Regions from separate parts of the Kitasatospora sp. NBC_01560 genome, predicted to be linked through region 1. Evidence: predicted binding sites of a transcription regulator. Region 1 holds the regulator's gene; each other region holds the start of a gene.
What was found. Region 1 encodes HrcA, which represses chaperone genes, less so after heat shock. Its sites were predicted from a motif close to TTNGCACTCNGNNNNNCNGAGTGCNAA; they were not measured.
Positions count from the first base shown of each region.

Region 1 (2,266 bases):
GGCGCCCATCGCCCGTTCGGTGATCTTGTCGCTGAACCAGAACTGGGCCACGAACAGGCCGCCCGAGAGCAGCACGATCAGCGGCCAGGCCCCGCGCAGCAGCACGATCAGCAGCCCGGTGAAGCCGACGTACAGCAGACCGATCACGAACATGGTCCCGACCATCCGGCCGGTCAGGCCGCGGTCCGGTGCGAAGCGGGTGTGCTGGCCCGAGCTCGACATCGTTGCTCCTCCGATCGCCGTCCGCTTCCGATGCTGCCACCCGGACGGGCGGGCGGCATCACCCGCGCGCCGGGAACTGCGGGCAGGATCACCCCGGCCGGGCCGTTCCTGCCGTTGGGCCCGGGCCTTACACTGGCAGGTACGGTCCTGGCACTCGTGTGTTCAGAGTGCCAGAGCCGGGGTCCGCCCGGCGCGGCCCGCAAGCAGTCACCCGAACACATGTCACAACGGACAACGTGCGAAGACGGAGGTGCGTGCCCCATGGCCGGTGAGGTCCGCCAGCTCGACGACCGCAAGCTCGCGGTGCTTCGTGCCATCGTCCAGGACTACGTGGGGACCGAGGAGCCGGTCGGTTCCAAGGCCCTGGTGGAGCGGCACAGCCTCGGCGTGTCGCCGGCCACCGTCCGCAACGACATGGCGGCGCTGGAGGAGGACGGCTACATCCACCAGCCGCACACCAGCGCCGGGCGGATCCCCACCGACAAGGGGTACCGCCTGTTCGTCGACCGGCTCGCCGAGGTCAAGCCGATGAGCGCGCCCGAGCGGCGGGCGATCCGGCACTTCCTCGACGGCGCGGTCGACCTGGACGACGTGGTGGCCCGGACGGTCCGGCTGCTCGCGCAGCTGACCCGGCAGGTCGCGGTGGTCCAGTACCCCTCGCTCTCCCGGTCCACCGTGCGCCACATCGAACTGGTGGCGCTGGCCCCGGCCAAGGTGATGCTGGTCCTGATCACCAACACCGGCCGGGTCGAGCAGCGGCTCGTGGACTGCCCCGGCGCGGTCGGCGAGACCGTTCTGGCCGACCTTCGTGCCAAGATCAACACCAGAGCCGTCGGGCAGCGCCTCCCGGAGGTGCCCGAGCTGCTGGACGACCTCCCGGCCCAGTTCGAGGCGGTCGACCGGCCGGCCGTCACGGTGGTGCTGGCGACGCTCTTCGAGGCGCTCGCCGAGCAGAACGAGGAGCGGATCATGCTGGCCGGCACGGCCAACCTGACCCGCTTCGGGCACGACTTCCCGCTCACCATCCAGCCGGTGCTGGAGGCACTGGAGGAGCAGGTCGTCCTGCTCCGCCTCCTGGGTGAGACGGCGGACGCCGGGATGACGGTCCGGATCGGCCGGGAGAACGCGTACGAGGGGCTGAATTCCACCTCGATCGTCTCGGTCGGTTACGGTTCGGGCGACGAGAGCGTGGCCAAACTGGGAGTGATCGGTCCGACCCGGATGGACTATCCGGGCACAATGGGGGCGGTGCGGGCGGTGGCACGGTACGTGGGTCAGATCCTGGCCGAGTCGTAGCAACGGCCACCATCAGCACCCTGATGGTGGTTTCCAGTCGCAAGCACTTCAACAGGCGGAACAAGCGGAGCATTTGGTGGCCACGGACTACTACGCGGTACTCGGCGTCCGACGGGATGCGGGGCAGGACGAGATCAAGAAGGCGTTCCGGCGCCTGGCACGCGAACTGCACCCGGACGTCAACCCGGACCCGAAGACGCAGGAGCGGTTCAAGGAGATCAACGCCGCCTACGAGGTGCTCTCCGATCCGCAGAAGCGCCAGGTCTACGACCTGGGCGGCGACCCGCTGTCGCCGGGCGGCGGCGGCGCGGGCGGCTTCGGCGCGGGCGCGGCCGGATTCGGCTTCTCCGACATCATGGACGCCTTCTTCGGCGCCGCCGCCGGCCAGCGCGGACCGCGCTCCCGGACCAGGCGCGGCCAGGACGCCATGATCCGGCTGGAGATCACCCTGGAGGAGGCCGCCTTCGGCACCACCAAGGAACTCCAGGTCGACACCGCCGTCACCTGTACCACCTGCAGCGGCGAGGGCGCCGCGCCCGGCACCTCCGCGCAGACCTGTGACATGTGCCGCGGCAAGGGCGAGGTCTCCCAGGTCACCCGGTCCTTCCTGGGCCAGGTCATGACCTCCCGCCCCTGCCCGCAGTGCCAGGGCTTCGGCACCGTCGTGCCGACCCCGTGCCCGGAGTGCGCCGGCGACGGCCGCGTCCGCGCCCGCCGCACCCTGACCGTCAAGATCCCGGCCGGTGTC
Region 1 covers NZ_CP109364.1:3,354,257-3,356,522, reverse strand. The annotation lists gene htpX (zinc metalloprotease HtpX) at 1-222, opposite strand, end outside; gene hrcA (heat-inducible transcriptional repressor HrcA) at 484-1,518, shown strand; gene dnaJ (molecular chaperone DnaJ) at 1,595-2,266, shown strand, end outside.

Region 2 (2,266 bases), 2.1 Mb from region 1:
GACGAGTTCACCTTCGTGATCGGCCCGGTGCTGGCCGGTGCCATCGCCACCTCGGTCAACCCCGCGACCGGGCTGATCGCCGAGGCCGCGCTGACCGTCCTGGGCGGCCTGGCCTTCGCCGCCCAGCGGCGCACCGCCCCCGCCCGGCACCCGCACGAGCCCGGCGTCCGCCGGGTCTCCGCGCTGGCCTCGCCCGGCGTCCGGCTGCTGGCCGGCGCGTTCCTCGGCGTCGGCACCGTCTTCGGTGCGATGCAGGTCTCGGTGACGGCGTTCACCGAGTCGGTCGGCCAGCCGGGTGCCAACGGCACGGTGTACGGGATCTTCGCGGGCGGCTCGATGCTGGCCGGCGTGCTCTACGGCATGGTCGCCTGGCGCCGGGCCCCCCGGCAGCGGCTGCTCGGCTGCTACGCGCTGCTGGTGCTGGGCTGCTCGACGCTCTGGGCGATGCCCAACCTGGTCGCGCTCTCCGTCGCCGCCCTGGTCTGCGGCCTGGCCATCGCGCCGACCCTGATCACCGGGTACACCCTGGTCGAGACGCTGGTCGCGGACGGCGCCAAGACCGAGGCCTTCACCTGGCTGACCGGCGCCATCGGCCTGGGCCTGGCGACCGGCTCCACGGTGGCCGGGCAGCTGATCGACGGCCACGGCCCGTCGGCCGGGTTCCTGGTGCCGGTGGCCGGCGCCGGGGTGGGCCTGGTCGCGCTGGTCGCGCTGCGGCACCTGCTGGTCGCGCCCGGCGCGGCGAGCACGGTGGCCACCGGCGGCGAGCGGCCTGCGGCACGGCAGCTGGTCGGCGCGGCCAAGGGCTGAGCCGGGCCCTCCCGGGCGGTCGGCGCACGGCCGCCCCGGGCCCCGCTCCGGCCTGCCCCGCTGCGGCCCCGGCTCATCTCACATTCGAGTCGCTGGACTGATGCAGCGGAATGCCGCATCATTGACCATCGTTAGCACTCATCAGGCGAGAGTGCCAGGAGGAAGACAAGTGCCCACGTACCAGTACCAGTGCACCGAGTGCGGCAACGGCCTGGAGGCGGTGCAGAAGTTCACCGACGAGGCGCTGACCACGTGCCCCGACTGCCAGGGACGGCTCCGCAAGGTCTTCTCGGCCGTGGGTGTGGTCTTCAAGGGTTCCGGCTTCTACCGGACCGACAGTCGCTCGTCCTCCAGCAGCACGGTGGGCTCGGGTTCGTCGACCACGTCCTCGTCCTCGACGACCGCTCCGGCCTCGTCCTCGGGCGGCTCCGCCCCGGCGTCGAGCCCCGCTCCGGCGGCGGCGGCGAAGCCGGCCGGCTGACCCCGGACACCTCAGGCCTTCCAGGCTTTCGAAAGGCCCGTTGGCCCGCTTCGGCGGGGCCGACGGGCCTTTCGGCGTGCCCGGGCGCCGGGGCGGCCTGTCGGGCAGGGCGGGGGCCGGGAGCCGGAGGCGGGAGGCGGGGGCCGGGAGGCGGGGGCCGGGCTTAGGGGGCCGGGCGTCGTTCCGGGGACACCGGGCCCACCCCTGCGGGTGACGGCGTTTGTCCACAGGCCCGGGTTGTCCACAGGCTGGGGACAGCGGATTCCACCGGGGCCGCCGGCGCCGCAGAGTGTGCGTCACGAGATGCCGGCCCGCCCGGGGCCGGCACCGGACGACCACCGGTGGTGCCCATGACGACGACCACGAGCCTCCCCCGCCCGTTCCCGCTGCCCGCGCCGGCCGTCCCGCCGCGGCGCGAAGTCCCGCCGTTCCCGCCGATCCGGCGCGGCGGCGGGCGCGGCCACCGGCTCCGGCAGGCCCTCCGGCACCGGCCCGCGGTCCCGGTCGTGCTGCTGCTCGCGCTGGCCGCGGCCCTGGCCCTCGGGCCCGCCCGGGCCTGGCTGCCCCCGCCTGGAGCCGGCCCCGTCCACCGAACGGGTTGTCAATCGGACACCGGCGAAGATCACCCGTGACCGGAAAACGACTTCGTCGTTCACGCGGCATGAAGGGCTTCAAAGAATTCCTGTTGCGGGGAAATGTCGTCGACCTCGCCGTTGCCGTCGTCATCGGCGCGGCCTTCACCAACATCGTCAACGCCTTCGTCAAGGGCGTGATCAATCCGCTGGTCGGTGCCTTCGGGCCGAAGGACCTGGAGTCCTACACGTCCTGCCTCAAGGGCCCCTGCGAGCTGAGCGCGACCGGTGAGGTCACGTCCGGGATCATGATCCTCTGGGGCTCGGTGCTCAGTGCCGCGCTGCAGTTCCTGATCACCGCGGCCGTCGTCTACCTCTGCCTGATCCTGCCCATGACCAGGTT
Region 2 covers NZ_CP109364.1:5,493,401-5,495,666, reverse strand. The annotation lists gene OH807_RS24060 (MFS transporter) at 1-810, shown strand, start outside; gene OH807_RS24055 (FmdB family zinc ribbon protein) at 980-1,291, shown strand; gene mscL (large conductance mechanosensitive channel protein MscL) at 1,953-2,266, shown strand, end outside.
Region 2: a site for HrcA is predicted at 942-968, ahead of OH807_RS24055 (FmdB family zinc ribbon protein). Genes of this name have one in related genera too.

Region 3 (2,266 bases), 1.0 Mb from region 1:
GGTCGCGATCTGCTTGATCGGGGCCTCCAGCGCGACCTTGACGATGTTGGCGCCGGTGGCCTCGTCGCCCTCGAGCTCCAGCTTGTCGAACGCGACCGAGGCCTGCAGCAGGGCGACGCCGCCACCGGCGACGATGCCCTCCTCGACAGCGGCCTTGGCGTTGCGGACGGCGTCCTCGATGCGGTGCTTGCGCTCCTTGAGCTCCACCTCGGTGGCCGCGCCGGCCTTGATGACGGCCACGCCGCCGGCCAGCTTGGCGAGGCGCTCCTGGAGCTTCTCGCGGTCGTAGTCCGAGTCGCTGTTCTCGATCTCGGCACGGATCTGGTTGACCCGGCCGGCGACCTGGTCGCTGTCGCCGCCACCGTCGACGATGGTGGTCTCGTCCTTGGTGATGACCACCTTGCGGGCGGTGCCCAGCAGGTCGATGCCGGCGTTCTCCAGCTTGAGGCCGACCTCCTCGGAGATCACGGTGCCACCGGTGAGGATGGCGATGTCGCCGAGCATGGCCTTGCGGCGGTCGCCGAAGCCCGGGGCCTTGACGGCGACGGACTTGAAGGTGCCGCGGATCTTGTTCACGACCAGGGTCGACAGGGCCTCGCCCTCGACGTCCTCGGCGATGATGACGAGCGGCTTGCCGCTCTGCATGACCTTCTCCAGCAGCGGGAGCAGGTCCTTGACCGAGCCGATCTTGGAGTTGGCGATGAGGATGTACGGGTCCTCGAACGTCGCCTCCATCCGCTCCAGGTCGGTGGCGAAGTAGGCGGAGATGTAGCCCTTGTCGAAGCGCATGCCCTCGGTGAGCTCAAGCTCCAGACCGAAGGTGTTGCTCTCCTCGACGGTGATGACGCCTTCCTTGCCGACCTTGTCCATGGCCTCGGCGATGAGCTCGCCGATCTGGGTGTCGGCGGCCGAGATGGAGGCGGTGGAGGCGATCTGCTCCTTGGTCTCCACGTCCTTGGCCTGGGCCAGCAGCTCGTCCGAGACGGCCTTGACGGCCTTCTCGATACCGCGCTTCAGGGCCATCGGGTTGGCGCCGGCGGCGACGTTGCGCAGACCCTCGCGGACGAGAGCCTGGGCGAGCACGGTGGCGGTGGTGGTGCCGTCACCCGCGACGTCGTCCGTCTTCTTGGCGACCTCCTTGACGAGCTCCGCACCGATCTTCTCGTACGGGTCCTCGAGCTCGATCTCCTTGGCGATGGAGACACCGTCGTTGGTGATCGTGGGGGCGCCCCACTTCTTCTCCAGCACGACGTTGCGGCCCTTGGGGCCGAGCGTGACCTTCACCGCGTCGGCGAGCTGGTTCATGCCACGCTCAAGGCCGCGGCGAGCTTCCTCATCAAAGGCGATGATCTTGGCCATCAGAAGTGGTCCTCCGGGACACGGTCGACTGCTCGGACCAAGGGGTGCCCGCGACGGACGGCCCTGGTGTGCGGGGGTCCTTTCCCCTACCGCTCCCGGGGGCCTCACCGACCCGGTCCGCTGTCACTCTCACGCTGTGAGTGCTAACGCCAATGATTAGCACTCTCGGTGGGCGAGTGCAAGCCCGAGGGGCGACCCGCGAGCCGCCGCGGACACGACGAGGGGCCCGCACGACGCGTGTCGCACGGGCCCCTCGCCAAGCAAGAGGTGCACCAGCCGATGGGCCGAGCCGAACTCCTGGGTGCCGGAAAGGTCAGACCGCCGCGCGGACCATGTCCGCCTGCGGGCCCTTCTGCCCCTGAGAGATCTCGAACTCGACCCGCTGGCCCTCCTCAAGGGTGCGGTAGCCGTCCATCTGGATCGCGCTGTAGTGGACGAAGACGTCCGCACCACCGTCGACCGCGATGAAGCCGTAGCCCTTCTCCGCGTTGAACCACTTGACGGTGCCCTGAGCCATTCCGAACTCCCCTAGTGCTGTGCTGGCCCTTCACGCGCCCGCAGGTCGCGGGCCCGGGTCTGGTTGAGGCCGGCCCGGGGAACCCCCCCTGGGCGCAGCCGTGCACGCCACAATCCCCGCCGAGAGCACCGGAGTCGTCCGATGAGGGGGCGATTGCGTCGACCGCGGCTGAATGTATCCGGACCGACGCCCTCTGCAACAGGGTCCTCCACCGGGAATTCCCCCGGGGCACCGAGGGACAGCACGGGTGAAATGGTGAGGAACTCCGCAATTCCCGCCGGACATAGCGGACGAATTACCCAAATCCCCGCGAGAATTCTGACATCTGCCTGACATGTTTCACGTCGGCGGACCGGGCGCCGGTCTCATCGGCCGGACAGACACCGGCCG
Region 3 covers NZ_CP109364.1:4,389,995-4,392,260, forward strand. The annotation lists gene groL (chaperonin GroEL) at 1-1,359, opposite strand, end outside; gene OH807_RS19145 (cold-shock protein) at 1,673-1,876, opposite strand.
Region 3: a site for HrcA is predicted at 1,516-1,542, ahead of groL (chaperonin GroEL). Genes of this name have one in related genera too.